DNA from 3 places in the Actinocorallia longicatena genome. Region 1 is predicted to be linked to each of the others. Evidence: riboswitches for the same ligand, from Rfam matches in the RefSeq annotation. Region 1 holds a riboswitch; each other region holds the start of a gene.
What was found. A riboswitch is a leader RNA that binds a small molecule or an ion and turns the genes downstream of it on or off. The one in region 1 is predicted to bind cyclic di-AMP.

Region 1 (10,008 bases):
TTGGAGTACCAGTGGGCGAACTTGGTCTCGCCCTTGCCGTCCTCCTTCTGGCCGAGCTGCGACTTCGCCTTGGCGATCATCTGGGCCGCGGTGACCTCGGCGGCCTTCTGCGCGGCGGGGGCGGCGGCCTTGGCGCCGGGCTTCACCACGGTGCCGGCGGGCTTGCCCGCGGTGGTCATGCTGCCGGTCTCGGGGACGGGCATCTGCGGCAGGGCCGCGGCCTTGGCCGCGAGGGCCGGCTGGGCGGGGGTGTCCGCGTGGGCGGACATCGCGAAGGTGCTGGCGAGGGCGGCGCCGGCGACGAGACCGCCGGTGATCTTCAGCGACAGGTGGGCGTGCTTACGGTGACGTCCGGACATGCGTTTGACTCCTGGTTTCCATGCCGCCTACCGGGTTAGCTGACGGATTCGGGCCTGGAAAAGCCCTACGGAGAGGAGGCGGAAGGTTCCGGCCTCGGTCTCCGATTCACCCCGTGTCCTGGACGCCCTGCGTCCGGACGAGTGGGTCCCCGGCTCCGCTTGATGCGGACTCGGCGGGAGGACGGCCCCTGAGGGGTCGCGTCCCGCGGTCAGTTAGAGAAAAGTCGATCGGGGGCGCCGGGCACGGAAATGCCGGAGGGTTGTGGCATTTCCGCGCCCGGAGCCTGCACGGGCGGTCTAGAAGGGGCGGACCGCGCCGTTGAACGAGCGCTTGCGGTACTTGTCGAGCAGCACCTGGCGAACATGGTCACCCGTACGAGGCGAGTGGATCATGTAGACCTTCTTGCCGACGACCTTGGAGACAAGGCCGACGTGGCTGCGGCCGCCGTAGAAGAACACCAGGTCGCCAGGGGCGAGGTTCTTCCACGAGACCTTGTTGTGAACGGCGCGGTAGATGGAACCGGTCGTCCGGGGCAGCTTCACGCCCGCCTTGCGGTAGGCGTAACCGACGAGCCCGGAGCAGTCGAAGGAGTTGGGGCCGGCCGCACCGTAGCGGTAGGGCTTGCCCTTCTTCTTCTTCGCCACGGCGATCGCCTTGAAGGCGGTCTTCTGCCGCTGCGACCAGGACTTCTTCTTCTTGACCTTCTTGACCTTCGTCACCGCGGCGGTCTTTTCGACCGTCGCCGCCTGCGCCTGCGCCGGAACGGCGATGGCGGGCGTGAGCACCGCGGACGCGGCGAGCAGGCCGGTGGCCAGCTTGACGCGACGTGAGCGGTCAGACGAGGGCAGGCGGATGCCAAGGTTGCGAGACAGGGGAATCTCCTTCTTCCTTGCGCCTACCGGGTTAGCTGACGGGTTCGGACCGGAAGTTCGTCCTACGGCCACCCATCGCGGTGAGCGCCGACTCCATGTCGAGTCACGAGCGCTCAGCTGCCGGGCGGCCGATTCACCCCGGGGTTCCGCGGGCATGGCTCACACCGTTTGGGGGCGATGTGGGGTGCTCACGGGGATTGGGTCCCCGGCTCCGCTCCCTTTCGTCAGGGAGTGGACTCGGCGCTGTCGCTTCGACCCGAGGGCGTGATGAGGCCCAGACGGAACCCCTTGTGGTTCCGTCGCAGTCGAGCGACTACGGGTTTTGTTGTGTGATGCCGACCTTCGGGATGTCTGCCCTGCGCCTCCATGCGCGGCCCTGACGTCGTCTACGACATCGGCTCTCGGGACAGTCCTGTCGACCATGCTTGACCGAAGCAAGCTTTTATCACTACGGCGCCTGGAGGACGCCGCTCGTCTGCAACGCTTGGATAACGCTGCGGACGCTTTTGAAGGTACCAAAGAACCGCGGAAAGGCAAACGCGGCGCAAAAACGCGTCTGCGCAGGTGAAGCGGGCTTTGGCCGGAAAGTGATCCAGGTCTCACCCTGTGACCCGTGTAACACGGGGGGTTACGGACGTCCGCCACCGACGAATCGGGACCTGTAGTACCCGGAGGAGATCGAGACCACCGACACGAAGGTCCCGGTGTGCGGGGCGTGGATCATCTTGCCGTTGCCCACGTAGAGGCCCACATGGCCGAGGCCGGAGAAGAAGACCAGGTCGCCCGGCTCGAGGTTGTCGAAGGAGATGCGGTGGTTTGAGGTCACCGAATACTGCGAGGCGGCGTTGTGCGGCAGGGATACACCTGCGGCCTTCCAGGCCATCATGGTCAGACCCGAGCAGTCGAACCGGCTGGGGCCCGACTGGCCGTAGCCGTAGGGCTTGCCCTTCTGGGCGAAGGCGTAGTCGAGGGCCTTGCGGGCGTTGCCGCTGGCGGGGCCGGTGTAGGTGCCGCCGACCGGCGGGAGCTTGCCCGGCGCGGGATCGGGGTCGACACCGAGGCGGCGCAGCAGCTTCTCCTGCTTGACGACCTGCTTGTCGATGTCGGTCTTCTGGTCCTTGATCTCCTTGACCTTGGTCTGGACCGTGTTCAGCGCCTCCTGGGCGTGGCCCTTCTCCCGCTCGCGGCGCTGCGCGGCGTTGAGGAACTCGCGGATCTTGTCGCCGCGGGTGGAGGAGAGCTGGGAGAACAGGGCGACCTGGTCCAGCAGGATCTGCGGGTCGGAGTTGGAGACGAGGGTGGAGACCGAGGTCATGTCGCCGGACTTGTAGGCGTCCTGGGCCATCTGGACGATGCCGACCCGGGCCTTGTCGAAGTTGGCGTTCTCGCGGTCGGCGGCGCGCTTGGCGGCGTCCATCTTGCGGCGGGCGATCTTCAGGTCGCCGTTGGCCTTGTTCAGCTTGTCGACCAGAAGATCGACCTGGTCGTTCAGCTTCTCGAGGTCCTTCTTCGCCTGCGCCTTGGTGGGCTCGGGCGCGGCGTGCGCCGCCTCGCCCATCCCGGGCAGGGACCAGGCCAGCGCGAGGGCAAGGCAGACAGCGGCCCAGCGGCGCGGTTGCTGACGATCGATGACCACGGCTGACGGACGCCCCTTCTCACACTGCTTGTCAGCCGTTGACCTTAGTGAGAAACCTCTCCTGCCTCAACCTAAACGCCGGATTTGTCAAAATCTTCCGAGGCGCTTGAGGAGCAGCGACGCGGTCGCCGGACGTCCCCCCGCACGGCGGGCCGAGGCCGCCACCTCCTGGTCGGAGGAGACCACGACCACGGCGCGGCCCGGCGGCTCGACCTTGAGCAGCTCGCCGATCAGGTCGTCGGCGATCTGGCCGGGCCTGCTGAACAGCACCCGGACGCCCCGCGGCGCCTGGACGGCGATGTGGCCGTCCAGGGAGGCCCCGTCGAAGACGCAGGTGATCTCGGCATGGGTCTGGGCCGCCAGGCCGCCCAGCCCGCTGATCAGCCGGTTGCGCTGGTCGGCCAGCGGCAGCTCGCCGTAGCCCGTCTTGGTGACGTTGTAGCCGTCGACGATCAGGTGGACGTGCGGCAGGGCCAGCACCTGATTGAACAGCTGCGGGTCGTTCTCCGACAGCGAGCGCCCGGCGGCGGGCGCGGCGGAGGGGTCCACTCCCCCGGCCAGGTCGGCCGGGCGCAGGATCACGGCGGGAAGGTTCAGCTCGCTCCGCACGCCCTGCGCGGCCTCCACGAGGGTGTCGAGCAGCAGCCGGAGCCGGATGTCCTCGAGCTTGCGGCCCTCGCGGGCGGCCTTGCGGTTGCTCTCCAGGGCGGCCTCGGCCTGGCCCAGCTTGGCCCGCAGCCCCTTCAGCTCCTTGTCCGCTGCGCCGAGCGCGGTCAGGGTCTCGGCCCGGTCGGTGTTGTGGCGCTTCTCGACGTTCTCGGCCCGCTCCCGGGCGGCCTTGGCGGTCCGCTTCTCGTCATGCAGCCTGCGCCGGAGGTCGGCGATCTCGGTGCGGGCCTCCTTCAGCTCGCTCCGCATCCTCTCCAGCTCCTCGCTGCGGGCCGTCCTGGCCTCCGCGAGCTGATCTCTGAGGGCGGCGACCGTCCGGGCCGTCTCGGCCTCCTGGGCCGCGCCGGCGACCCGCTCCAGCTCCGCCCGGGCCGTCTCGACGTGCTCGGTCCAGCCCCGGGGCCGCAGCAGGTAGGCGAGGGCGGCCAGGCGGACCGGATCGGCGGCCGCGGGGACCTCTCCGGCCTCCAGCGCCGCGCACAGTTCCGGCTGGCCGTCGCGCAGCGGCCTGGCGACCTTGTCGCGGAAGGCGGCGTTGGTCTCCAGCTGCCCGGCGATGGGCACCGCGCCCTGCTTGGCGCGGCTCTGCGGCCGGAACCGGGCGATCTGCCGGAGCGGCACCGGGATCTCGTCCGCCGGGAGGTTCCCGAGCACCTCGGCAGCCGCCTCCACGACGATCAGGCGCACCGCTTCGGGGAGCGGTCGGTGGAGGCGTTCCTCGGCGTCGATGGTCGTGCTCCTTCGAACGATGCGGTGGTTCCCCTAGGTTGCCACGGGTTTTGTCAGAGGGTGGCCCTAGCGTGCCGAACATGCACTCTGTTGAGGGGACATCGGGCGCCGGGAGGCCGTCGGCGGTCCAGGGGACCCTGGCGGACCTGGGCACCCCGCTCGCCGACGTCACCTTCGTCGTCGTCGACCTCGAGACCACCGGCGGCTCACCGGCCGAGTCGGGCATCACCGAGATCGGGGCCGTGAAGGTCACCGGCGGCCGGGTCGTCGGCGAGTTCGGCACCCTCGTCGACTGCGGGCTCGCCATCCCGCCCTTCATCACCGTGCTGACCGGCATCACCCAGCAGATGGTCACGGCCGCGCCCAAGGTCGCCGAGGTGATCCCCAGCTTCCTGGAGTTCGCCTCCGGCTCGGTGCTCGTGGCCCACAACGCGCCCTTCGACATCGGCTTCCTGAAGGCCGCCTGCGCCCAGCTCGGCTACGCCTGGCCCGCCTTCCCCGTCCTCGACACCGCCGATCTCGCCCGCCGGGTGCTGACCAGGGACGAGGTGCCCAACCGGCGGCTCGGCACCCTGGCCCGCTTCTTCGGCGCCTCGACCACCCCCAACCACCGGGCGCTGGCCGACGCCCGCGCCACCGTCGACGTGCTGCACGGGCTGATCGAGCGGCTCGGCTCGTTCGGCGTCACCTCCTTCGAGGAGGCCAAGTCCTTCGCCAAGACCCCGACCCCCGAGCAGCAGGCCAAGCGGTACCTGGCCGACACGGTGCCGAACGGTCCCGGCGTCTACGTCTTCGAGGACCACGAGGGCGAGCCCCTCTACATCGGCAAGAGCGGCGACCTGCGCACCCGGGTCCGCTCCTACTTCACCGCTTCGGAGACCCGCGGCCGGATCAGGGAGATGATCGGGATCGCGGTCCGTGTCCGCACGATCCCGTGCGCGACCGGGCTCGAGGCCGAGGTCAGGGAGCTCCGGCTGATCGCCGAGCACAAGCCGCGCTACAACCGCCGCTCGAAGTTCCCCGAACGGGCGCTCTGGCTGAAGCTGACCGTCGAGCCCTTCCCGCGCCTGTCGGTCGTGCGGGAGTGCAAGGACGACGAGAGCTCCTATCTGGGACCGTTCCCGAACACCCGGATCGCCGAGGAGGCGCGGGCCGCGCTGTACGAGACCAGCCCGATCCGGCAGTGCACCCAGCCGCTGACCCTGCGGAAGATCGAGGCGGGCAAGGCCAAGGTGTGCGCGCTCGCCGACCTCGGCCGGTGCGGCGCCCCCTGCGACGGCCGCGAGTCCGAGGAGGCCTACGCCGCCCATGTCGACCTGGCCAGGACCGTCATCGACCAGGACGTCCGCCCGGTCGTCGAGGCGGCCCGCTCCCGGATCGAGCGGCTCGCCGCCGAACTGCGCTACGAGGAGGCGGCGGTGCAGCGCGACCGGCTCGCCGCGTTCCTGCGCGCCGCCACCCGCACCCAGCGCTACAGCGCGCTGGCGAAGATCCCCCAGCTCGTGGCGGCCAAGCCCGCCTTCGGCGGCGGCTGGGACCTGGCCGTCATCCGCCGCGGCCGGCTCGCGGGCAGCGGCACCATCGCCCCCGACGCCACCCACTACCGCCCCTCCGTCGACGCCTGCATCGCCACCGCCGAGACCGTCCTGCCCTCCGCCGACCGCTACCCGGCCAGCCCCGAGGAGATGGAGTGCCTGCTGCGCTGGCTCGACACCCCGGGCGCCCGCCTGGTCGAGGTCGAGGGCGTCTGGGCCTGCCCGGCCGGCGGCGCCGAGCGCATGCGCGCCTGGATCGAGGGCGCCTACACCGTTCCCGTGCCCCGTCAAGGTCAGGGTCGTTGACACGGCCGGACGGTGCCCAAGCGTTAGGGTGGCGCGTGTGGCGATGCCCCTCTACGACAACCAGCCGACCCGGCGGGCTCCGCTCGTCACCTATGTCCTGATCGCGCTGAACTTCGGGATCTTCCTGCTGACGCCGATGGCGAGCCTCGGGCACCGGGACGACGGACCCCACGCGCTGGCCTGCGACCGGGCGGTGTTCATCCAGGAGTACGGGGCCATCCCCCGGGAGCTGACGAGCAACGACGCACTGCCCGTCCCGGCCGACATCGCCGAGGAGTGCGGCGAGGCCTCCTACGCCAAGTCGCCGTTCCTGTCGGCGCTGACGTCGATGTTCCTGCACAGCGGCTGGCTGCACATGTTCGGCAACATGGTCTACCTGTTCGTCTTCGGGCAGGCCACCGAGGACCGGATGGGGCGCCTGCGCTATCTGCTCTTCTACCTGATCTGCGGCTACGCCGCCGCCTACGGGTTCGCCGCGACCTATCCGCACTCGGAGGTCCCGCTCATCGGCGCCTCCGGCGCGATCGCGGGCGTCCTGGGGTCCCACCTGGTGCTCTTCCCCCGATCCAAGACCATCGCCCTGGTGTCGGGGATCATCCCCTTCCGGCTGCCCGCCTGGGTCATCCTCGGCCAGTTCTTCATCCTGCAGTGGCTCAGCCTGGGCGCCTCCGACGACAACGTCGCCTACGTCGCCCACATCTACGGTTTCCTCGCGGGCGCCGCCCTCGGCCTCCTGGCCCGCACCCCCTGGGCCACCCGCCGCGCAGCCCTCCTCACCGGCCGCCACTGAGGCCGCCGCCACTAAAGTCGGGAAGGTCTGCAACGAAGGAGGCCTTTCCATGATCACTGCCATCGTCCTCATCCAGGCGGAGGTGGACCGCATCCCCGAGGTCGCCGAGGAGATCGTCAAGCTCGACGGCGTCAGCGAGGTCTACTCCATCACCGGCGACAACGACCTGCTGGCCATGGTCCGCGTCACCCGCCACGAGGAGATAGCCGAGGTCGTGCCCGGCCGGATCAACAAGATCAAGGGTGTCCTGCACACCGAGACGCACATCGCCTTCCGCACCTACTCCCGTCACGACCTGGACGCCGTCTTCTCCGTCGGCCTGCCCGAGGCGTAGACGCCGGCGGTCCGCCCGGCCCGCACGCATGACGAAGGCCCGGCCTCCCTCTCGGGTGGCCGGGCCTCGTCGTGTAACAGTGCTGTCGAATAACAGTGCTGTCGTGTGGCAGTGCCGCTCGCGCGGCTAGCGGGTGAGCTCCTCGTGGTGCTCGTGCTCGATCGCCGCGTGCTCGTCCTCGTGGTGGCCCTCGACGACCGGGACGGTGTCCTTGTTCCACCACATGTTGATGCGCGTCCGCAGGTGTCCCATCGGGCCCTTGGCCCGCTTGGCCGGGACGCCGTTGGAGTCCAGGGAGGCCAGCGGCGGGGCGGGCTCCTCCTTGGACAGGAGCTTGGCCTGCTCGGACGGCGGCGCGACCTTGTGGACCTCTTCGAACTTGCCCTCGGGCGACATCGTGATGATGCCCGCCTCGTAGCCGTGGGCCATCGTCGCCGAGTCACTGCGCTGGAGGCCCAGGCAGATGCGCTTGGTGATGATGAAGGCCAGGACCGGGCCGACGAAGATCGCCACGCGGAAGAAGTACGTCGTCGCGTACAGCGAGACGTGGAACTTGTCCGCGACGACGTCGTTGGCGCCGGCGACCCAGAGCAGGCCGTAGAAGGAGACCATCGCCATGCCCGCGCTGGTGCGGGTCGGGGCGTTGCGCGGGCGGTCGTTGACGTGGTGGTACCGGTGGTCGCCGGTCACCCAGCGCTCGATCCACGGCCACAGGCCCGCGCCGGTGAAGATGATGCCCAGCGGCACGAGGGCCGGGATGAGCACGTTCAGCGACAGGGTGTGGCCCAGCGCCGTGATCTCCCAGTTCGGCATGAGCCGCAGCGCGCCCTCGAGGACGCCCATGTAGAAGTCGGGCTGCGAGCCCGCCGAGATGGCCGACGGGTCGTAGGGCCCGAACAGCCAGATCGGGTTGATCTGGGCGAAGGTCGCCAGCAGCGCGATCACCGCGAAGGTGAACAGGAAGTAGGCGCCGGTCTTGGCCATGAACACCGGGTAGAACGGGTAGCCCGTCACCTTGTGCTCGGTGCCGCCGGTGCCCGGCATCTGGGTGTGCTTCTGGTGCCACATGATCATCATGTGCGCCGTCACCAGGGCGAGGATGATGCCCGGGATCAGCAGGATGTGCAGCGTGAACATCCGCGGGATGATCGCCTCGCCGGGGAACTCCCCGCCGAACAGGAACATGTAGATGTAGGTGCCGACCACCGGGATCGACTCCGCCACACCCTGGGTGATCCGCAGGCCCGTGCCGGACAGCAGGTCGTCCGGGAGCGAGTAGCCGAACAGGCCCTCGACCATGCCCAGCGTGAACAGGCCCAGGCCGATCAGCCAGTTGAGCTCACGCGGCTTGCGGTAGGCGCCCGTGAAGAACACGCGCAGCATGTGCACCATCAGGGACGCCATGAACAGGATGGCGGCCCAGTGGTGGATCTGCCGCATGAGCAGTCCGCCGCGGACGTCGAAGGTGATGTCGAGCGTGGAGGCGTAGGCCTCGGACATCTTCACACCCGCGAGCGGGTGGTAGGAGCCGTGGTAGTAGACCTCGGTCATGCTCGGCTTGAACCAGAGCGTCAGGAACGTCCCGGTCAGCAGCAGGATGATGAACGAGTAGAGCGCGATCTCGCCCAGCATGAAGGACCAGTGGTCCGGAAAGACCTTCTTCACGTTCCGCTTGAGGAACCCGACGGTCGAGAGGCGATCGTCGATGAAGTTGATCGGACCGGCCACGGCCTTCGGCAGCTCTTCGTTAGCCATGATCAGCCACGCTCCCAGAAGCTCGGACCGATGGGCTCGGGGAAGTCCGCGGTGGCGATGAGGTAGCCCTCTTCGTCGACCGCGATCGGCAGCTGCGGGAGCGGCCGGTGCGCCGGGCCGAAGATGACCTTCGCGCCGTCGGTGGCGTCGAAGGTGGACTGGTGACACGGGCACAGGATGTGGTGCGTGGTCTGCTCGTACAGGGCCGCGGGGCAGCCGACGTGCGTGCAGATCTTCGAGTACGCGATGATCCCGTTGACGGTCCAGTTCATCCGCTCCGGCTTCAGCTTCAGCTGGTCCGGCGGGATGTTGATGAGGATCGTGGAGGCCTTCGCGATCTGCGTGAGCGCGTCGTGCTCCTCCTCGATGCCCTCGGGCAGGACGGTGATGATGCCGCCGGGCGAGTTGAAGTCGGTCGCCTTCAGCGGCGCGTTCGTGCCGTCGACGACGATCCGGACGCCCTTCTTGCCCTCGGCCTGGGCCTTCTTGACGGCCTCGCCCCAGTAGGTGTGGCGCAGCTTCTTCTCCGGCAGCGGCCCGAGGTCGCGCAGGAGCATCAGCGGGGCCAGGCCCAGCGGCGCGGCGGCCAGCAGCAGCGTGCGGCGCAGCAGCGGACGGCGGCCGAGGCCGCTGTCGAGCGCTCCCTGCTTGACCTCGCGGGCGAAGACCGCCCGGTCGGCGTCGGAGGAGTTGAGGTCGTGCCGCTCCTGCTCGATCGGCGCGCTCGTCATGAGACGCCGGATCCAGAGGGTGACGCCGACGCCCATGGCGAGGAACGACAGGGTCATCATCCCGCCGAGCCACAGGTTCGACTCCCATGCGCGGTCGAGACCGTGCATGCCGCCGTCACGGCCGCTGAAGCCGATGAAGTAGACGATGAAGATGACGCTGGCCGCGAAGGCGATCAGGAAGAACAGCGCGACGACGCGCTCCGCCTTCTTGGCGCTCTTCTCGTCCAGCTCGTAGCCCGGCGTGATCTCGTCGGGCTCGTTGTCGTCCTTGGCGAGCAGCGTGCCGGACTC
Region 2 (10,008 bases), on a different contig from region 1:
AGGCGGACACCGCGACGGGGGACAAGGTCGGGATCACGGGCCGCGTCATGCTCTCGCGGGTCGGCGGCAAGCTCTGCTTCGCCACCCTCAAGGACGGCACCGCCGAGATGCAGGTCATGGTCTCCCTCGCCGGTGTCGGCGAGGACGCCCTGGCGGCCTGGAAGCGCGACGTCGACCTCGGCGACCACGTGGGCGTCACCGGCGAGGTGATCTCCTCCAAGCGCGGCGAGCTGTCGATCATGGCCGAGAGCTGGGCGATCACGTCCAAGTGCCTGCGTCCGCTGCCGGAGAAGCACGCGGGGCTCACCGACCCCGAGGCGCGCGTCCGGTACCGCTACCTCGACCTCATCGTCAACGACGAGTCGCGGAAGATGGCCCACCTGCGCAGCGACACCGTCCGCGCGATCAGGGACTTCTGGCACTCCGAGGGCTACCTCGAGGTCGAGACGCCCATGCTCCAGCCGATCCACGGCGGCGCGGCGGCCCGGCCGTTCAAGACCCACATCAACGCCTACGACATGGAGATGTACCTCCGGATCGCGATCGAGCTGTACCTGAAGCGGCTCGTCGTCGGCGGGATCGAGAAGGTCTTCGAGATCAACCGGAACTTCCGCAACGAGGGCGCGGACTCCACCCACAACCCCGAGTTCACGATGCTCGAGGCCTACGGCACCTACCTCGACTACAACGACATGGCCGACCTCACCCAGCGGTCGATCCAGCAGGCCGTCGTCGCCGCGACCGGATCGACCGTCCTGGTCCACGAGGGCACCGAGTACGACCTCGGCATGGCCGAGTGGCCGCGCAGGACCGTCTACGGGCTGGTCAGCGACGCCCTCGGCGAGGAGATCACTCCGCACACGCCGATCGAGCACGTCCGCAAGCTCGCCGACGCCCGCGAGATCCACTGGGACGCCAAGTGGGGTCAGGGCAAGCTGGTCCAGGAGCTCTTCGAGGAGCTCGTGGAGCACACGCTGATGCAGCCCACGTTCGTCATGGACTACCCGGTGGAGACCTCCCCGCTGACCCGCCAGCACCGCGCCGAGCCGCTCCTGGCCGAGAAGTGGGACCTCATCGGCTTCGGCGCGGAGCTCGGCACCGCCTACTCCGAGCTGGTCGACCCGATCGAGCAGCGCCGCCGCCTCACCGAGCAGTCCCTGCTGGCCGCGGGCGGAGACCCCGAGGCCATGCAGCTCGACGAGGACTTCCTGCGCGCCCTGGAGTACGGCATGCCGCCCACCGGCGGCATGGGCATGGGCATCGACCGGCTGATCATGGCCTTCACGGGCAAGGGGATCCGCGAGACGATCCTGTTCCCGCTGGTGAAGCCGGGCCAGTGACGCACCGAAGCCCGGCCGCCCGCCTGTGCGGGGGGCCGGGCTTCGCGCCTGTACGGGCGGGCTTGGACGGACGGGCCTGGACGGGACGGACGGGGACGGGGCTACTCCGAGCTGTCCCTCACGACGAGCTCGGGGGCGAGCACGATGTGCTGGTTGTCGGCGTCGGCGAGGACGAGCTCGGTGGCTTTTCGGCCCAGTTCCCGGCGCGGCTGGTGGATTGTGGTCAGGGGGACGACCGCGGTCGCGGCCAGGTCGATGTCGTCGTATCCGATCACGGCACAATCCTGAGGAATCTTCACACCGTTCCGGGTCAGCTCGTTGACCAGCCCGATCGCCATCAAATCGTTCGCGCAGAAAATGCCGTTGGGGAGCGTTCCAAACTCCAGTAGCCGCCTGGCTGCGCTCTGTCCCGCCGCGGCCGAGGATTCGGTCATCGAAATCGTCAATGCGGGCGGGTAGCCGGCCCGCGCCAGGGCGCGCAGCGCGCCGCCCCTGCGCTGCCGCAGCGGCGGCGGCTCGGGCTCGGCCGTGACGAAGGCGATGTCGGTGCGGCCGATCGCGACGAGATGCCGGACGGCCAGCGAGCCGCCCATGACGTGGTCCACGCTGACGGAGCTGGAACCGGCCCCGGGAACCCGCCGGTCGATCAGCACCACCTGCATGCCGCGCGTGCGCAGCCGGGCGATCCTGGACGCGTCCAGGGCCACCGGGGTGATGATGATGCCCGAGACGCCCTGCTCCTCGAGGAAGTCGAGGCAGCGGCGCTCCTTCTCGGGTGATCCGTCGCTGGTGCACCAGAGCGCGTCGTAACCGGCTGTGTTCAAAGCGGCCTCGGCGCCGCGTGCCATGTCGGTGAAGTAGGGGTTGGAAATGTCCTCGACGACGACCCCGAGGGTGTGGGCCACACCCTTCCGGAGCGCCCGTGCGGCCTCGTTGCGGACGAAACCGAGTTCGTCGATCGCGGCCTGCACCCGGACTCTGGTCGCATCGGCCACAAGATCTGGCCGGTTTAGGACATTCGAAACGGTCCCAACTGAGACGCCTGCACGGCGTGCGACTTCACGAATACTCGCTCGCATCAGCCCACTCCCCCCCGGGTCGGGTTGTGTATACGCAGGTCAGCGGCGTGCCATTTGTCAGGGTCCCGGAAAGTGATCGCTTGCGGTGCCGATGTGATCACTTCTCGTGGCCTCTGAGACCTTGACGGTCCGGATCCGGCCGCCTAGCGTTCCGGACCGTAGGGATGTTTGAAACGATTCACGAAACGGGGAAGGGAAGGCTGCCACCGTGTCCCGACTCCGTCTAGTGCATCGTCACTCAGCGTTCCCCACGAAGGGCCCCCAAACGACCCATCGGCCGAGACTGGCCACCGACTGACAAAAGAACGCCACGCGGCCAACCCCTGGCCGCGGCCCCTGCGGTCACCATCTAGGACGAGGGAGGATGGAGTGGAACAGGCCACACTCGCACGCCGGGCCTTCGACGAGCCCCGGCTGAGTGAGGACGAACTCAGACTGCTGGCGCAGATCGCCAGTGGTGTGACCGCCGACGTGGCGGCCAGGAAGCTCGAACTCAGCGCCCGCACCCTGCGCCGCCGGCTTCGCGCGATCTGCGACCGCCTCGACGTCAACACCCCCATCGAGGCCGTCGTCTGGGCGGCCCGCAGACAGCTCATCTAGAGAAGACCGCAGCGGACCCTGACCGCTGGCGTCCGGCCGGATCATCGGCCGGGCACCAGCGGTCAGGCTTTGTTCGGAACGCCGTCCTGTCCGGAACGCCGTCAGGCGATGCGGACGCCGCCGGCGAAGGGACGGTTGCCCATCGGCGCGATCTTCACGACGTCGCCGGTCTGCGGTGCGTGCAGCATCATGCCGTTGCCGACGTACATGCCGACGTGGTGCAGGTCGCTGTAGAAGAAGACCAGGTCACCGGGCTGGAGCTGGTCGCGGTTGACGTGCGTCCCCGCGTTCCACTGGCTGCCCGTGAAGTGCGGCAGGTTGATGCCGACCTGGGCGTAGGCCCACATCGTGAGGCCCGAGCAGTCGAAGGAGTTGGGGCCGTCGGCCCCCCACACGTAGGGCTTGCCGAGCTGCTTCATCGCGAAGCGCAGGGCCTCGGCGGCCTTGCCCGATCCCTCGACGAGAGGGATGTTCTTGATCTTCTCGGGATCCTTCTTGACGATCTTGTCGCGGATCTTCGAGTACTCGTCGTCGAGCGTCTTCTTCTTGGCCTTGAGGTCACCGGTGAGCTTGACGACCTCGCGGGCGCGCTCGTCGGCCGCCTTCTTGGTCCGCTGGGCGGACTGCATGGCGTTGACGAGGGCGAGGACCTTGGTCCCGTCCTGCGCGGCGAAGTAGCTGAGCGTCGCGGTCTGGTCCAGGAACGTCTGCGGGTCCCGCGCGGTGGCGAAGGCGACGGTCTGGTCGGCCCCGCCCATCATGTAGGTGCTGGCGGCGAGACCGCTGACGCGCTCGGAGACGGCGTCGAGGTTCTTCTGCTGCCTGTCGGCGTTCTCCTGGGCGACCTTCGCGGCGCGCTTGGCCTGCTTGAGCTTGACGGTCAGGCCGTTCAGCTGCTCGTTGATCTGCTCGAGGTCGTCGGCGATCTTCTCGATCTGCTTCATCGGATCGGGATCGGCATGAGCCGCCCCCGGGAACGCGACGGCGACTGCGAGTGCGGCGCACAGCAGGCGACTGCGGACGTGCTTCACGGAATTCCTCTCCTCGGCCGCCTACCGGGTTAGCTGTCGGGTTCGGGCCGGAGAAGCCCTACCGGTGCCCGGTCGAGAGGACTGAGGGTCCTCCGGGTCCACGCGGACTCACCCCATCATCTGGTGGGTCCCCGGTTCCCGCGGCGCTGGCTGCGCCCGCAGGGATTCGGCGGATCGGCGGGTGCCGGGTCTCAGGCGAGGCCAGGATTCAACTGCCGACTAGCGCGAGAGACTAACGAAGTCCGTCGACGATGCCAACCAGAACGCGCGAATCCGCAGGTCAAGCACGCTGGGTGATCGTTCGGTATCGTAAACGCGACCTTCTCGTGATCGGTGGTGACCCCGGGGCTATTGGGACTCATCGCAAAGGGCCTCTGGACGCACTAGTCTCAACCCACTATGGAGTTGACGATCCGGCGGGCCAGGACGGCCGATGTCCGCGCGATACGGCGCCTCGTCGACACCTACGGGGGTCCGGGGCGGCGCCTGTTGCAGAAGTCGACGGTGCAGCTCTATGAGGACATGCAGGAGTTCTGGGTGGCCGACGCGCCCGAGTTCGGCGGCGTCGTCGGTTGCGGTGCGCTTCATGTCATGTGGGAGGACCTCGCCGAGGTGCGCACGGTGGCCCTCGCCCCGGAATGCCGCGGCATGGGTATCGGTCACCAGATCGTGGACCAACTTCTGAAGGCCGCCAGGGAACTGGGTGTTCGGCGCGTTTTCTGCCTTACCTTCGAGGTGGAGTTCTTCGCACGGCACGGCTTCCGCGAGATCCAGGGCGCACCAGTGGCCCCGGTCGTCTACGAGGAGTTGCTGCGTTCCTATGACGACGGCGTCGCGGAGTTCCTGGATCTGGACCGGGTGAAGCCGAACACGCTCGGCAACACGCGCATGTTGCTGCGCTTGGAGGAATGACTTAGATGAGCCAACCCCCCAACCCGTACGGCCCCGGACAGGGCGGCGGTTACGGGCCCCCTTCAGGAAATCCGCATCAGGGCGGCCGTCCCGGTTATGGCCCCGGTGGCCAGGGGCCCGCACAGGGCGGCCGTCCGGGTTACGGGCCCCCGCAGCCGGCCCAGGGCGGACGTCCGCCCCAGCGGCAGGGACAGGGCGGCCCCGGCCCCGCGCAGGGGCAGGGCGGGTACGGTCCCGCCCAGGGCGGCTACGGCGCGGGACAGGGCGCTCAGGGCGGCTACGGCCCCGGCCAGGCCCCGCCGCCGCGGCCTCCGGCCCGGCCCGCCGGACCCCACCCCGCCGAGGATCTGGCGCTGGCCGCGCCCTGGCAGCGGGCCAAGGCCAGGATGATCGACGCGGGCCTGACCTGGGTCGCGGGCTTCGCGGTGCTGTTCCCGATCGTGCTCGGCGCGATCGGCGCCCCCTCCAAGGAGGACTCCGGAAGCGGCTGGTCGACTCCGGTCCTCTGGACGACCTTCTTCGTGATGGCCGTCATTCCGTTTCTCTACGAGGCGATCCAGCTCGCGGTGTGGGGCAGGACGCTCGGAAAGCGATGGATCGGACTTCGCGTCGTCCTGGCCGATCCGGCGGGCGAGCCCCTTCCGATCACGACGGCCGTGTGGCGTTCGGCGATCAACAATCTGGGTTACCAGCTCGGCATTTTCTTCTTCCTCCTGCTCGGTGTGAAGGTGTGGACTCCGTTCCTCGTGCTGGACTTCGTCGTAGTGGCGGGGATCCTCGCGGCGTACCTGTGGGCCATCTGGGACCGGCCGTTGTTCCAGGCCATCCATGACCGATACGCGGGCACCGTTGTGGTCGACGACCTCGCCGAATAGAGATCTGCATCACAGCAGCGGCCCCTCGAGTTCTCGGGGGGCCGTTCGTGTGTCCGGACTGTCCATGATCGCGCAATTCCCAAGCATATGGACCCTTTGGATTCGAGGTCCAATACAAGATCCACTTCTCTCGATCCCGGAATCGAGACTTTCACAGGGCCGATTACCGAGCGTTACGGGTGCCCGTGAGAAAACTTCTGCGCGTCTCGAATTGTCAACCACTGACAGTGGGTATATGTTTGTCAACCGAATGACGTTTGCTCGGGGCCCGCTCTTGCGGCAGGCTACCGGCTCCTGACGATTGCGAAAGGCCTGGCCCCATGGCACGGGAAACTATTGTGCGTCTGGTCGACGATCTCGACGGCGGTGCGGCGGACGAGACCGTGTCGTTCGCCCTTGATGGCGCGGCCTATGAGATCGACCTGTCCGACGCGAACGCCAAGAAGCTGCGCGATTCTCTCGCGCAGTTCGTCGAGCACTCGCGTAAGGCCGGTTCGGTGAAGCGAGCGGGCCGCGGTGTCGGCCGTCCGGCGCGTGGCACCTCCTCCCGCGAGCGCAGCGCGGACATCCGCGCCTGGGCCAAGGGACAGGGCATCAAGGTCAACGAGCGTGGACGCATTCCCGCCTCGGTGGTCGAGCAGTACGAGGCCGCGCACTAACGAGTGACGACACGTCCGAACGGCCCGCTCTCCGGTGAACTCCGGGGGGCGGGCCGTTCGCTTGTGGCGTATCCCGATCTGCCATCTGCGGCGGGTTTCCGGTCGTCCTATGGGTAAGTGGCACAGCGGAGAGGTTCACAGCGCTCCTCGAGGGTCGTTCGCCTGTGGCGTATCGGGAACATGACGCTCGTAAGCGGTAGTTGGATGAGGATGAACAGCCCTAGCCCTGGGAAGGTCTACAGAGGGAGGCCTCTGCGGGGCGGGCTAGCATGCGGAAGGAAGGCGTCCGGACATTCCGGGCCCTAACCGACCGCTCTGTGAGGAGCGACGAGATGTTCGAAAGGTTCACCGACCGTGCGCGGCGGGTTGTCGTCCTGGCTCAGGAAGAAGCCAGGATGCTCAACCACAACTACATCGGCACCGAGCACATCCTTCTGGGTCTGATTCACGAGGGTGAGGGTGTCGCCGCCAAGGCCCTTGAGAGCCTGGGGATCAGTCTCGAAGCGGTGCGCCAGCAGGTCGAAGAGATCATTGGCCAGGGCCAGCAGGCGCCGTCGGGACACATTCCCTTCACGCCGCGCGCCAAGAAGGTCCTCGAGCTGTCCCTGCGCGAGGCGCTGCAGCTCGGACACAACTACATCGGCACGGAGCACATCCTGCTGGGGCTCATCCGCGAGGGCGAGGGCGTCGCCGCGCAGGTCCTGGTGAAGCTGGGCGCTGATCTCAACCGCGTCCGCCAGCAGGTCATCCAGTTGCTCCACGGCTACCAGGGCGGGAAGGAGTCGGCCGCGACCGGCACCTCCACCGAGTCCGCTCCCTCGACCTCCCTCGTCCTCGACCAGTTCGGCCGGAACCTCACCCAGGCCGCACGCGAGGGCAAGCTCGACCCGGTCATCGGCCGGGACAAGGAGATCGAGCGGGTCATGCAGGTGCTGTCCCGCCGCACCAAGAACAACCCGGTGCTCGTCGGCGAGCCCGGCGTCGGCAAGACCGCCGTCGTCGAGGGGCTGTCCCAGAAGATCGTCAAGGGCGAGGTCCCGGAGACGCTCAAGGACAAGCAGCTCTACACGCTCGACCTGGGCGCCCTCGTCGCGGGCTCCCGCTACCGCGGTGACTTCGAAGAGCGCCTCAAGAAGGTCCTCAAGGAGATCCGCACCCGCGGCGACATCATCCTGTTCATCGACGAGCTGCACACCCTCGTCGGAGCGGGCGCCGCCGAAGGCGCCATCGACGCGGCCTCGATCCTCAAGCCCATGCTGGCGCGGGGCGAGCTGCAGACCATCGGCGCCACCACGCTCGACGAGTACCGCAAGCACCTGGAGAAGGACGCGGCCCTCGAGCGCCGCTTCCAGCCCATCCAGGTCGCGGAGCCGTCGCTCTCGCACACGATCGAGATCCTCAAGGGCCTGCGCGACCGGTACGAGGCCCACCACCGCGTGTCCATCACGGACGGCGCCCTGGTGGCCGCGGCCCAGCTCGCCGACCGCTACATCTCCGACCGCTTCCTCCCCGACAAGGCCATCGACCTCATCGACGAGGCCGGTTCCCGGATGCGCATCCGCCGGATGACCGCTCCGCCGGACCTGCGCGAGTACGACGAGAAGATCGCCGATGTCCGCCGCGAGAAGGAAAGCGCCATCGACGCGCAGGACTTCGAGAAGGCGGCCGCCCTCCGCGACAAGGAGAAGCAGCTCCTCGCGGCCAAGGCGCAGCGGGAGAAGGAGTGGAAGGCCGGCGACATGGACGTCGTCGCCGAGGTGACCGAGGAGCTGATCGCCGAGGTTCTGGCGACCGCCACCGGCATCCCGGTCTTCAAGCTCACCGAGGAGGAGTCGCAGCGGCTGCTCCGCATGGAGGACGAACTGCACCGCCGGGTCATCGGCCAGGAGGACGCCATCCGCGCGCTCTCCCAGTCGATCCGCCGCACGCGCGCCGGCCTGAAGGACCCCAAGCGTCCCGGTGGCTCGTTCATCTTCGCCGGCCCCTCGGGCGTCGGTAAGACCGAGCTCTCCAAGACCGTCGCGGAGTTCCTGTTCGGCGACGAGGACGCGCTGATCGCCCTCGACATGTCCGAGTACATGGAGAAGCACACCGTCAGCCGGCTGTTCGGCTCGCCTCCCGGCTACGTCGGGTACGAGGAGGGCGGCCAGCTCACGGAGAAGGTGCGGCGCAAGCCGTTCTCGGTGGTCCTGTTCGACGAGATCGAGAAGGCCCACCCGGACATCTTCAACTCGCTGCTCCAGATCCTGGAGGACGGTCGCCTGACCGACGCCCAGGGCCGGGTCGTCGACTTCAAGAACACCGTCATCATCATGACGACCAACCTCGGCACCCGGGACATCTCCAAGGGCCTGTCCATCGGCTTCGGCCGCGCGGACGACGCCAAGGGCGACTACGAGCGCATGAAGGCCAAGGTCGGCGAGGAGCTCAAGCAGCACTTCCGCCCCGAGTTCCTGAACCGCGTCGACGACATCGTGGTCTTCCACCAGCTCACCCCGAAGGAGATCATCCAGATCGTCGACCTGATGATCGCCCGCCTGGACGAGCGCCTGCGCGACCGCGACATGCGCATCGAGCTCTCCCAGACGGCCAAGGACCTCCTCGCCGAGCGCGGTTACGACCCCGTCCTGGGTGCGCGGCCGCTGCGCCGCACCATCCAGCGCGAGATCGAGGACATGCTGTCGGAGAAGATCCTCTACGGCCACATCAAGGCCGGTGAGACCATCCTCGTCGACGTCGAGGGCACCGGCGAGACCGCCAAGTTCACCTTCAAGGGCGTGCAGCGCACGACCCTGCCGGTGGAGCACGAGGTCGTCGCCGTCGGCGCCACCGAGTCCCCGCTGAACCTCAACAAGGACTGATCCAGGTCCCTGTCGCCCGGGCCCGCGTCTCTTCGGAGGCGCGGGCCCGCGTGTTTCCCGGCACAGACGCGCGAGGACCGGTGATCGTTTACACGATGCGCTGGCTAAGATCCGAAGCGTCGGATTCGTCGTGGTTTCTGGATGAGGGGTCGTCGTGGCCGAGAACGGGCCCAAGGGCGTGGACGTCAGCAAGCCGAGCGTGGCGCGGATCTACGACTACGCCCTCGGCGGCAAGGACAACTACGCCGTCGACCGGATGGTGAGCGACCGGGTCGAGAAGTCGATGCCGGAGTCGAGCGGCGTGGCCGTCCTGAACCGGGCGATGCTGCGGCGGGCCGTGCGGTACCTGGCGGGCGAGGCGGGGATCCGGCAGTTCCTCGACCTCGGGTCGGGGCTGCCCGCCCGGGACAACACCCACCAGGTCGCCGAGCGGTCGGGTGGGGAGCCGCACGTCGTGTACGTCGACAACGACCCGATCGTGCTGACGCACGGGAGGGCCCTGCTCGCCGAGAACGACCGCACCGCGGTCGTCACCGCCGATCTCCGTGACGTCGGCGGGGTGCTGGGCCATCCGGAGGTGAACCGGCTGATCGACTTCGGGCGGCCGGTGGCGATCCTGATGAGCGGGATCCTGCACCACTTCTCCGATCA
Region 3 (10,008 bases), on a different contig from region 1:
CCGCCGCCGCGGGCCGCGCGGAACTCGCCCGGCTGAACGGACGGCCGTCCGGCGATCTGGCCGCCGAGACCTACGGCCTGGCGCTGCGGCTGCGGCACGGCTGGGCGATCGGCGAACTCGGCCGCCTCCTGGACGAGCGCCCCGATCCGGTGCCGGAGACCGCGGCCCCGCCCTACCGTGAGGCGCCGGCCGCCGAGGCATGGGCGTGGGCGGAGATCGGCTGCCCCTACGAGGAGGCGACGGCGCTGGCCGAGGACGACGACCGGCTCGGCGAGGCCCTGCGCCTCTTCGAGCGGCTCGGCGCCCGTCCCGCGGCCGACCTGGTTCTCGCGCGGATGCGCGCCCTCGGGCGGCGCCGCCCCCGGCGGAGCACCCTGGCCCATCCCCGCGGGCTGACGGCCCGCGAGTCCGACGTGCTCGCGCTGCTGGCCGAGGGGCTGCGCAACGCCGAGATCGCCGAACGGCTGCACATCAGCGAGAAGACCGCGGGCCACCACGTCTCGGCGATCCTCGCCAAGCTCGGCGCCGCCACCCGCCGCGACGCCGCCCGCATCGCCCTGGACGGCGGGCTTCTCTAGGGATCGGGCGTTCCCCATATAGGGAGAGACGCCCGATGTGGAGGGTGGGGGGTTCCTCGGAGACTGGGCGTGAACGGGCCGCCGACCGGTGGCCCGGACCGAAAGGAACCATGCTCATGACCGGCTTTCCGTCGATCACTCATGTCGCCGTCACGGTGACCGACCTGGAGACCAGCGTTCCCTGGTACTCCCGGCTGTTCGAGTCCGAGCCGGTGCTCGACGAGGACACCGGGCCGTTCCGGCACGTCGTCTTCGCCATCGGTGGCGGCATGCTGTTCGGACTGCACCACTTCCCGGACGCGGTCGCCTCGGCGGCGTTCGACGCGCGCCGTCCCGGCCTCGACCATGTCGCGTTCGGCTGCGCCGACCGGGAGGAGCTCGAACGCACCGCCAAGCGCCTGGACTCCCTGGGCGTCCGGCACGGCGGTGTCGTCGACGCCCACTACGGCTCGGGCGTGTCGTTCAAGGACCCCGACGGCCTCCCGCTGGAGTTCTTCGCTCCCCCGGCGGCCTGACCCTCCTTCAGCCGGGCGTTGAGGCGCGCGGCCTGGCGGGTGAGATGGTCGCGTTCGGGAAGGTTGGGGGCGGCCCGGGCGGCCTGGGCGTAGAGGCGGGCCGCGGTGGCCGGATCGCCCGCGCGTTCGCTCAGGTAGGCCGCCGCGGCGGTGTGGCGGGGGAGGGCGGGGTCGAGGCCGGCGAGAGCGGCCAGTCCCGCCCGGGGGCCGTCGGCCTCGCCGACCGCGACGGCCCGGTTGAGCCGGGCCACCGGGCTGTCGGTGAGCCGCACCAGCTCGTCGTACCACTCGACGATCTGCACCCAGTCCGTCTCCTCCGCGGTCGGGGCGTCGGCGTGGAGGGCGGCGATGGCGGCCTGGGCCTGGAACTCGCCCAGGCGGTCGCGGGCCAGCGCGGTCTGGAGCACCTCGACGCCCTCGGTGATCAGCCGGGTGTCCCACAGGCCGCGGTCCTGCTCGGTGAGCGGGACGAGCCCGCCGTCCGGGGTGGTGCGGGCCGCGCGCCTGGCGTGGTGCAGGAGCATCAGGGCGAGCAGGCCCGCGGCCTCCTCGTCGCCGGTCCCGGCCGCCAGCCGGCGGGTCAGCCTGATCGCCTCGGCGGAGAGGTCGACGTCACCGGAGTAGCCCTCGTTGAAGACCAGGTAGAGGACGCGCAGGACCGTGGCGACATCGCCGGGCCGGTTGAGCCGGACGTCCGCCACGGTCCGCTTGGCCCTGCTGATCCGCTGGGCCATGGTCGCCTCCGGCACGAGATAGGCCTGGGCGATCTGCCGCGTGGTGAGGCCCCCGACCGCGCGCAGGGTGAGCGCGACGGCCGAGGCCGGGGTGAGCGAGGGATGCGCGCACAGGAAGTAGAGGTCGAGCGTGTCGTCCCTCGCCTCCCCCGGCTCGGGCGGTGGCTCCTCCTCGACGCGTGCCTCGCGGTCGCGCCGTGAGGTCTCTGCGCGCACGGTGTCGAGGAACTTGCGCCAGGCCACGGTGATCAGCCAGCCCTTGGGGTCGCGCGGCCGGTCGCCGGGCCAGACGCGCACGGCCTCGACAAGAGCGTCCTGGACGGCGTCCTCCGCCGCGGCGAAGTCCGCCCCGCGACGGACGAGCACGCCGATCACGTCGGGGGTGAGGGTCCGCAGCAGGGACTCGTCCACCACGGGTCAGTCCGTGGTGTTCTGGTAGGTCCACATGATCGGGCGGATCTCGAGCCACTCCTGGAGCGGCGCCCCTCCCGCGCCGGGCGCGGCCGACAGCTCGGCGGCGACCTCGAGCGCCCGGTCGTAGCCGTCGACATCGATGACCATCCAGCCGGCGATCAGGTCCTTGGTCTCCGCGAACGGGCCGTCGGTGACCGGCGGACGGCCCTCGCCGTCCGAACGGACGAACGTCCCCTTCTCCGAGACCGCCTGGCTGTCGACGAACTCGCCGGTCTTCACGAGCCGGTCGGCGAAGTCCTCCATGAACCGCATGTGCGCCGCGACGTCCTCCGGCGCCCACTGGTCCATCGGCACCTCGCTGACCGGTGCGGGACCACCCCGGTAGTGCTTGAGCAGCAGGTACTTCGCCATCATGTCCTCCTCGGTGCGCTACGGCCATTGTGGCCGTGTGCCGACACCCCTGGGACGGAGCCGTCTCCCGGTTCTCGACATCAGAAGGCGGTCCGGCCGTCGATCGTCTCGCGGATGATGTCGGCGTGGCCCGCGTGCTGGGAGGTCTCGGAGATCAGGTGCGTCAGGACCCGCCGGACGCTGCGGGTGGCGCCCGGCTCGTGCCAGGGCGCCTCGGGCAGCGGGTGGGACGCCGACAGGTCGGGGACCTCGTTGATGATCTTCTCGGTTCCGGCGGCGACCCGCTCGTACCGGTCGAGGACGGCCGCCAGCGTGTCGCCGGGCAGCATCTGGAAGCCGTTCTGGTGGTCGACGGCCCACTGCGGGAACTCGCGGGCGGTCCCGGCGGCGAAGTCGGCCCAGGTCACGCCCTCGGGCAGGGTGTAGGTCATCGCCGAGGGGCCCTCGACCACGAACCGCGTCCACTGTTCCTCCATGGCCGAGACGTGCTTGACCAGGCCGCCCAGGCACAGCGCGCTGACGGTGGGACGCTCGGCCGCCTGTGCGTCGTCGAGCCCGGCGACGGCGCCGGTCAGCGCGCCCCTGGCCGCGGCGAGAGCGGCGAGAAGCTCGGCCTTCTCGGTCGTGGTGCTCATGGTGGATCCCTTCGTCGTCGTTGCCTGACACCCGAACCGTGCCCGGAGAAGCGGTCAGGATCCGTCCTCTTCTTCCGGCATCATGAAGTCATGGCGAAAACTTCGGCGCGTCTTCTCTCGCTGCTGTCGCTGCTCCAGGCCCGCCGGGACTGGCCGGGATCGCTGCTGGCCGAACGGCTGGGGGTCAGCCCGCGCACGGTGCGGCGCGACGTCGATCATCTGCGCGGGCTCGGTTACCGCGTCCGGGCGGTGAAGGGCCCGGACGGCGGTTACCGGCTCGACGCGGGCACGGAGCTGCCGCCGCTGCTCTTCGACGACGAGCAGGCCGTCGCGCTGGCCTTCGCGCTGCGGATCGCCGCGGCGGACGGCACCGGGATCGAGGAGGGCGCGGCGCGCGCCCTGAACACCGTCCGGCAGGTCATGCCGGCCCGGCTGCGGCACCGCATCGACACCCTCCAGGTCACGGCGGTCCCCGGGCCGGGGCCGCGGGCCGGGGCCGGGGTGCTCGCCGCGCTCAGCGCGGCCGTCCACGCCCGCGAGACGCTGCTGTTCCGCTACGCCTCCCCCGGCGGCGCGGACGATCGCACGCGCCGGGCCGAACCCCACCATCTCGTGGCCAGGGGCGGGCTCTGGTACCTGCTCGCCTGGGACCTCGACGCCGCGGACTGGCGCACCTTCCGGGCCGACCGGATCACCCCGCGCACTCCGGGCGGCCCCCGCTTCACCCGGCGCGAGCCGCCCGGCGGCGACGCGGCGGCGTTCGTGACGGCCCGGTTCCGCGGCTCCGGCTCCACCGGCTGGCCCTGCCGGGGCGAGGCGGTCCTCTCGCTGCCCGCCGCCGAGGTCGCCCCCTACGTCCACGACGGAACCGTGGAGGAACTCGGCCCCGCCCGCTGCCGCGTCGTCCTCGGCTCGTGGTCCTGGCCCGCCCTGGCCGCGGGGTTCGGCCGGTTCGACGCCCCCTTCGAGGTCGTCGGCCCGCCCGAGCTCAGGGCCGCCTGCTCCCTGCTGGCCCGCCGCTACACCGAGGCCGCCGCAGGCTGAGGACGGCCACGACCCCGAGCACGGCCGCCACCGGAAGCACGGCGGCGAGGCCTCCACCGAAGCTCCGGACGGCCGCGGCGGTCACGGCCAGCGGCAGGCCCGGACGGTCCCAGGGGTTCCGTGGCGGCGAGGACTTTCTCACGGGTCAGGCGAGGATGTCGGCCTTGGCCTTGAGGTACTCCTCGTCGGTGATCACGCCCTGCTGCCGGAGCTCGGCGTACTGCGCGAGGCGGTCGGCGGTCGTGGGTCCGGTCGTGTCGTGGTCGCGGTGACGCCGCTCGGACCTACGGCCACGGCGCATTCCCATCGAGTCGCCCCTGGCGATGATGTAGACGAGGACGCCCACGTAGGGCAGGAGGATCACCAGGGCGGTCCATCCGATCTTGTTCCAGAGGGGGAGGTCGCCGCTTCCGAAGATGTCGATGACGACCCTGAACAGCAGGAACAGCCACATCACCCACAGGAAGAACATCATGATGGTCCAGAAGATGTCGAGCAGCGGGTAGTCGTCCATGGCTCGCCCTTTCGACGCAGGTGGGACCCCTTCTCACCAGCCTGCCCCGCCGAGACGATCTCCAGCGTCAGGCGAACTCCTCGAAAGCTGCAAATAACGGCATATAGATCAGCCGAGGTCGATCCGCGGGGTCACGATCCTGGCGACCAGGCGTCCGATGACCGGCAGCTCCAGCGGGAGCAGCGAGGTCGCCGGGTGGACCCCGCGCCTCCGGCCGCGCTCGATCGCTTTGACGATCGCCTCGGCCGCGGAGCCCGGCGAGACGGGTGGCGGGGTGCGCATCGGCCGTCCCCGCCAGGGCAGCAGCCCGACGTCACGGGCGGCGGTCTCGGTGGCCCCCGGCACGATCTCCAGCACCGAGACTCCGGAGCCCTCCAGCTCGTGCCGGAGCGTCCGGGTCAGGTGCGCCAGCGCCGCCTTCGACGCCCCGTAGTAGCCCAGCAGCGGGATCGGCACCGACTGCAGGCTCGAGGTCACGTTGACGACCGTCCCGCCGGAGGCGCGCAGCTCGGGCAGCAGCCGCCGGGTCAGCGCCAGCGGCGACCAGAGGTTGGTCTCGAACAGCGCCCGGGCGCCCTCGTCGTCGCCCATGGCGGCCTGGGCCGCGACCAGCCCGGCCCCCGCGTTGTTGACGAGGATCTCCACCCGCCCGAGCCCGGCGACCGCCGCGGCGGCCAGCTCGTCGGCCGCGCCCGCCCTGGACAGGTCCGCCTCGATCACCACCGGCCGCGCCGCCCCCCGCGACCCGATCCCGTCGGCGACCTCCTCCAGCAGACCCCCGCGCCGCGCGGCGATCGCCAGCCGCGCGCCCCGCCCCGCGAGCGCCTCGGCCAGCGCCCGCCCGATCCCGCTGGACGCCCCCGTCACCAGCACCGGTACACCCGCCAGATCCATGCGCCCTCCTCGAATTGACTGATAATCAGTCAACCGAAGCTAGCCCTGAACGCCTCGATCCGTCAACAGGCCTAGGCTTCGCTCATGGCGAGGTCTTCAGGCGATGGCGGGGCGGTCACCGGCGACCGGCGGGCGCTGCTGGTGCGGGCGGCGTCCGAGCTGTTCTCCACGCGGGCCTATGACGAGGTGACCACGGCCGAGATCGCGCGGAGGGCGGGGGTGGCCTACGGGCTCATCGCCCACCACTTCGTGAACAAGCGGGGGCTGTACCTGGCGACGGTCAACGCGGCGGCCGAGCGGCTGCGGGCCGTCCAGGAGGCTCCGCCGGAGGGCGGGACGCCGGCCGAGCTGCTCCGGAACGCCGTCGCCCGGCACGTCGCCTACATGGACGACAACTCCGCGGGGTTCCTGGCGCTGATGCGCGGCGGCAACGGGTCCGATCCCGAGGTCCGCGCGATCATCGAGGGGCTCCGGTGGGAGGGCGCGGCACGGATCCTGCGGGCGCTGGGCGCGGCCGAACCCGTCAGGCCGACCCTGCGGGCCGCGATGCGGGGCTGGGTCGGCCTTCTCGACGAGCTGATCATCGATCTCATCCACCACCACGACGTGCCGCGCGAGCACCTCGCGGATCTGGCCGCCACGGCGCTCGCAGCGACGCTGCGGAGGGCCCTGGCATTGGACCCCGAGATGGGGATCGAGGCGTCGGCGATCGCTTCGCTCGACGAACGGTGATCAGCCCTGGTAGCCGAGGGCGCGCAGGGCGTCCGGGGTCAGGGCGCTGACGTTGTTGTCGTGGTCGGTCGAGGAGTACTGGTGGATCGCCCACTCCTTCCAGGGGGCGGGCGGGGCGAGGCGGCCGGCCTTCTTCCCGTAGTGCGCCACCCAGAGCGGGTAGCCGCCGAGCCCCTCGCCGTGCTCCCGGGCGAAGTGGTAGCCGCTGTAGAACACCGGCTTCACCCCGGTCCCGGCCTCGACGCGCTCCAGCCACGTCCTGGCCCAGGCGTTCACCCGGCCGCGCGAGCGGCCGTCGGTGGTCTCGAGGTCGAGCATGAGCAGGTCGCCCCGCTGGAGCCCGGCCGCGCGGACGGTCCTCAGAAAGTGGTCGGCCTCCTTCACGGGGTCGTTCTTCGGGCGGCCGTAGTGGTAGGCGCCGCGGACCAGCCCGTTCTCGCGGATCTTCGCCCAGTTCGCGGCGAAGGTCTCGTCCTTTCCCACCGTGCCCTCGGTCGCCTTGGCGATCCCGAAGGCCAGTTTCTTCTGACTCCAGTCGTAGTTCCTGTCGTAGTGCGAGACGTCCACGCCGTAGGGCAGGGCGCCCGGCGCGGCCTTGGTGGTCTTCTCGGGCTCGGCGTCCGCGGCTCGCGGCTCCGCTTTTGCCGAGGCGGCGGTGCTCGTCACGGCGGTGGCGTCGCCGGGTCCGGCCAGGGCGGCCCCCGCGACGGCGGCGGCCGCTCCCGTGGTGGCGACGGCCAGGGCGATCTTCCGGTTCAGAGTGATCATCGTGAACTCCCCCTCGGGTCAGGCGGTGGCGAGACGGTGGTGGCGGCCCCGGCCTGGGCGCAGGCGGCGCCTGACCGCGACGGCCAGGGCGACGGCCGGGAAGACGATCGCCGCGAACAGCGCGGACGGCTCGGCGGGCAGGAAGTCTCCGGGCAGGGACACCGTCCCGGTGAGCGCAGACCCGGTGAGCGCAGACCCGGTGAGCGCCGCGCTCTGGGCGGAGCCTCCGGACCCGGTGGAACCCACGGCTCCGGCCTGGGCTGCGGCGGGGGCCTCGGCCTCGGCCTCGGTGACGTTGACCTTCCGCGGGTATCCGTAGCCGACGACCTTGCTCTGGTCGCGGATCTTGCGCTTGGCGTTGACGCCGTCGACGTTGCCCTCGATCGTGTGGATCTTCGAACCGTCGACCTTGGTGACGATGCCGACGTGGTCGATGCCACCGGTCTTCTTGCCGCCCGACCAGTCGTAGAAGACGAAGGCTCCGGGTTCCGGCTTCGTCCCCCAGGCGTCCTGCTCGCGGAACCAGGCGGCGTGCGCGGGGGTGTAGGCGAACTGGCCGGTCTTGGCGGTCACGCCCGCCTGGTCGGCGCCCCAGGCGAGGAACATGTCGCACCAGGCGGCATGGCTGAAGTCAGAGGAGTCGTCGACGTTCTCGCCGTACCAGTCTCCGAATTTCGTGTATCCGCCGCTCTTCTCCTTGTAGCCGAGCTGGGATTCGAGCGCGGTGATCATCTTTTGGACGTCCGCATCCATAGAGCATTTCGCCTCTCCTTTTTCGCCTACCGGGTTAGCTGACGGATTCGGGCCAAGGAGCTGGCCCTACCGCTGCTCAGCAGCGGATTCACCCCAAGAAACCCGGGTCCCCGGCTCTCCGTGAGGAGACTCGGCGATCGGCCGGACATCGACCGATGCGCGAAGATTAAGCAAAGTAAAAGGCAGATATCAAACTGGTAAAGGTAGTAAAATATGCATAAGAGGGAATGGCGTCGCGGTAAAGCGCCTTGGCCCATGGGCGTCAGGGGCGCGCGGGGTCATGCGAAGGAGCGTCCCGGCTCAACCGATCGGTGGATGGGAGGGGGCCGCCGCGCGGCGACCGTGGAAGCGGAACGGACACCGCGACGGAAGGAGGAGGCCTTGACGACCAAGATCGATGGAGAGGTGATCCGGGCCCGCCGCAGGGCCCTCGGGCTGAGCCAGGCCTCACTGGCCCGGCGCGTGGGCCTGGACCAGCCCTCGATCTCCCGGCTGGAGAAGGGCGAGTTCGTGCCGCCCGTCGCGGTACTGGACCGCGTGGCGGCGGCCCTCCGCCTCCGCCTGACGATCCGCTTCGACCCGCTCGACGGGCCCTAATCCTCCGCGCAGATGCGGACCAGTTCCTCAGCCGCCCAGCGCAGGGACGGGTGGGGGTCGCGGCGGAAGTGCTCCAGGTCGGGGACGACGGCCCGGACCGCCTCGCGTGCGGGGCCCTGGCCGACGGCGAGGTCGGCGATCAGCAGCAGGAGGGTGTTGCGCGCCCGGTTGTCCGGGATGAGCATCCGCTCCACCAGGAAGGGGACGGCCGCGGCGGCGGCGGACCTCGCGCCGCGCTTGGAGACCATGAGGCCGTACAGCTCCTTGACCGCGGCCTGGGCGGCGGCCTCGTCATCGGAGGCCAGCTCGGCGATCAGGCGGGGGATCTCTTCCGCGCGTCCGCGGTTGGTCCTGAGGGATCTCCAGTCGATCTCCCTGAGCCGCAGGCGGAGGTCGCGCGCGGGCCAGAGCAGGTCCTGGTCGAGCTCGAGCACGAAGGTGCCGTTCGCGGTGGTGACGTGGAGCGTGCCCGAGGGGTCCAGGGCGAGGGCCTCGATGCCGGTGCCGAGCCGCAGGTCGGCGCGGTCCCCCGTCGGGCGGCTCCAGAGCCGGACGAGCCCGTCGGCCCAGGCGGCGGCGAGGGCTCCGCCGGTCTCCAGGTCGCCCTCGGCCAGTGCGGTGACCGGGGTGCCGCGCCGGTCGAAGGGGGTGCGCCTGCCTCCGTCCGGGCCGGTGGTCCAGGTGCGGACGACACCGTGGGCGTCGCCGCTGAAGATCCGGTGCGTCTCCTCCTGCGGGAGGCAGACGATGGCGGTGACCGGGGCCCGGTGCAGCGGCCACTGGCCGAGCCGGGCGCCTTCGGCCGTCCAGGCGTGGACCCCTCCGGCGGCGTCACCCGCGACGACCACCTCCCCGTCCGAGGCGGCCACGGTGCGGCCGGGGAGATCTCGCGCCGGGGCGGGCACCTCGGCCGGGACGCGCGGGGCGTCCGTGGTCGCGACCGTCCACCGGCCGCGGTCGTCGGAGTCTCCTGCGGTGAACGCCGCCGGGGGCAGGTCCTCGGGCGTGGCCGGGATCTCGCTGGGCGGGTCGACATCCTCCTCCGCCCAGGTGATGCCGAGGCTCTCCAGCGTCGCGGTGAGGGCCGCGCGGGTCCTCGCCTGGACCACGATCGCGTAGTCGGCGCCGGGACCGCGGCCATGCCGGACGATCACGTCGGGGCCGCCGTAGGAGAGGGAGTCGGTGCCCATCTCCTGCCACGGCAGGAACCCCATCTCGCGGTGGGTGGCCCGCAGCCGCTCGACGATCTCCGGATCGTCCTCGACGGTCTTGCGGGCGACCCGCAGCCCCCATCCGAAGTGGGCGGGCAGCCGCTCCATCGCGAGCTGCAGGAAGAACTCCGAGATGGACCGGCTCTGCTCGACCCAGCCGGCGCCGGTGTTCACCATCACCTTGGGATCGTCGTGCCCGGCCTCGGAC

Region 2: another riboswitch for cyclic di-AMP. It lies ahead of ABD785_RS36405 (C40 family peptidase); the one in region 1 lies ahead of ABD785_RS18875 (C40 family peptidase).
Region 3: another riboswitch for cyclic di-AMP. It lies ahead of ABD785_RS39940 (CHAP domain-containing protein); the one in region 1 lies ahead of ABD785_RS18875 (C40 family peptidase).

The regions. Positions count from the first base shown of each region.
Region 1 covers NZ_BAAAUV010000008.1:207,226-217,233, reverse strand. Annotated here, with positions in the region: gene ABD785_RS18880 (CHAP domain-containing protein) at 1-359, opposite strand, end outside; cyclic di-AMP (ydaO/yuaA leader) riboswitch at 369-545, opposite strand; gene ABD785_RS18875 (C40 family peptidase) at 657-1,145, opposite strand; cyclic di-AMP (ydaO/yuaA leader) riboswitch at 1,238-1,485, opposite strand; gene ABD785_RS18870 (C40 family peptidase) at 1,861-2,868, opposite strand; gene ABD785_RS18865 (NYN domain-containing protein) at 2,956-4,224, opposite strand; gene ABD785_RS18860 (DEDD exonuclease domain-containing protein) at 4,347-6,107, shown strand; gene ABD785_RS18855 (rhomboid family intramembrane serine protease) at 6,151-6,897, shown strand; gene ABD785_RS18850 (Lrp/AsnC family transcriptional regulator) at 6,947-7,231, shown strand; gene qcrB (cytochrome bc1 complex cytochrome b subunit) at 7,358-8,986, opposite strand; gene qcrA (cytochrome bc1 complex Rieske iron-sulfur subunit) at 8,989-10,008, opposite strand, start outside.
Region 2 covers NZ_BAAAUV010000034.1:446-10,453, reverse strand. Annotated here, with positions in the region: gene lysX (bifunctional lysylphosphatidylglycerol synthetase/lysine--tRNA ligase LysX) at 1-1,340, shown strand, start outside; gene ABD785_RS36415 (LacI family DNA-binding transcriptional regulator) at 1,442-2,419, opposite strand; gene ABD785_RS36410 (LuxR C-terminal-related transcriptional regulator) at 2,789-3,019, shown strand; gene ABD785_RS36405 (C40 family peptidase) at 3,121-4,050, opposite strand; cyclic di-AMP (ydaO/yuaA leader) riboswitch at 4,053-4,232, opposite strand; gene ABD785_RS36400 (amino-acid N-acetyltransferase) at 4,450-4,962, shown strand; gene ABD785_RS36395 (RDD family protein) at 4,968-5,837, shown strand; gene ABD785_RS36390 (histone-like nucleoid-structuring protein Lsr2) at 6,158-6,496, shown strand; gene ABD785_RS36385 (ATP-dependent Clp protease ATP-binding subunit) at 6,829-9,357, shown strand; gene ABD785_RS36380 (SAM-dependent methyltransferase) at 9,512-10,008, shown strand, end outside.
Region 3 covers NZ_BAAAUV010000050.1:11,730-21,737, forward strand. Annotated here, with positions in the region: gene ABD785_RS39890 (ATP-binding protein) at 1-578, shown strand, start outside; gene ABD785_RS39895 (VOC family protein) at 695-1,093, shown strand; gene ABD785_RS39900 (RNA polymerase sigma factor) at 1,021-2,238, opposite strand; gene ABD785_RS39905 (YciI family protein) at 2,245-2,652, opposite strand; gene ABD785_RS39910 (DinB family protein) at 2,733-3,287, opposite strand; gene ABD785_RS39915 (helix-turn-helix transcriptional regulator) at 3,378-4,331, shown strand; gene ABD785_RS39920 (SHOCT domain-containing protein) at 4,477-4,845, opposite strand; gene ABD785_RS39925 (SDR family NAD(P)-dependent oxidoreductase) at 4,954-5,739, opposite strand; gene ABD785_RS39930 (TetR/AcrR family transcriptional regulator) at 5,824-6,471, shown strand; gene ABD785_RS39935 (glycoside hydrolase family 25 protein) at 6,472-7,239, opposite strand; gene ABD785_RS39940 (CHAP domain-containing protein) at 7,258-7,992, opposite strand; cyclic di-AMP (ydaO/yuaA leader) riboswitch at 8,000-8,138, opposite strand; gene ABD785_RS39945 (helix-turn-helix domain-containing protein) at 8,374-8,589, shown strand; gene ABD785_RS39950 (WD40 repeat domain-containing protein) at 8,586-10,008, opposite strand, start outside.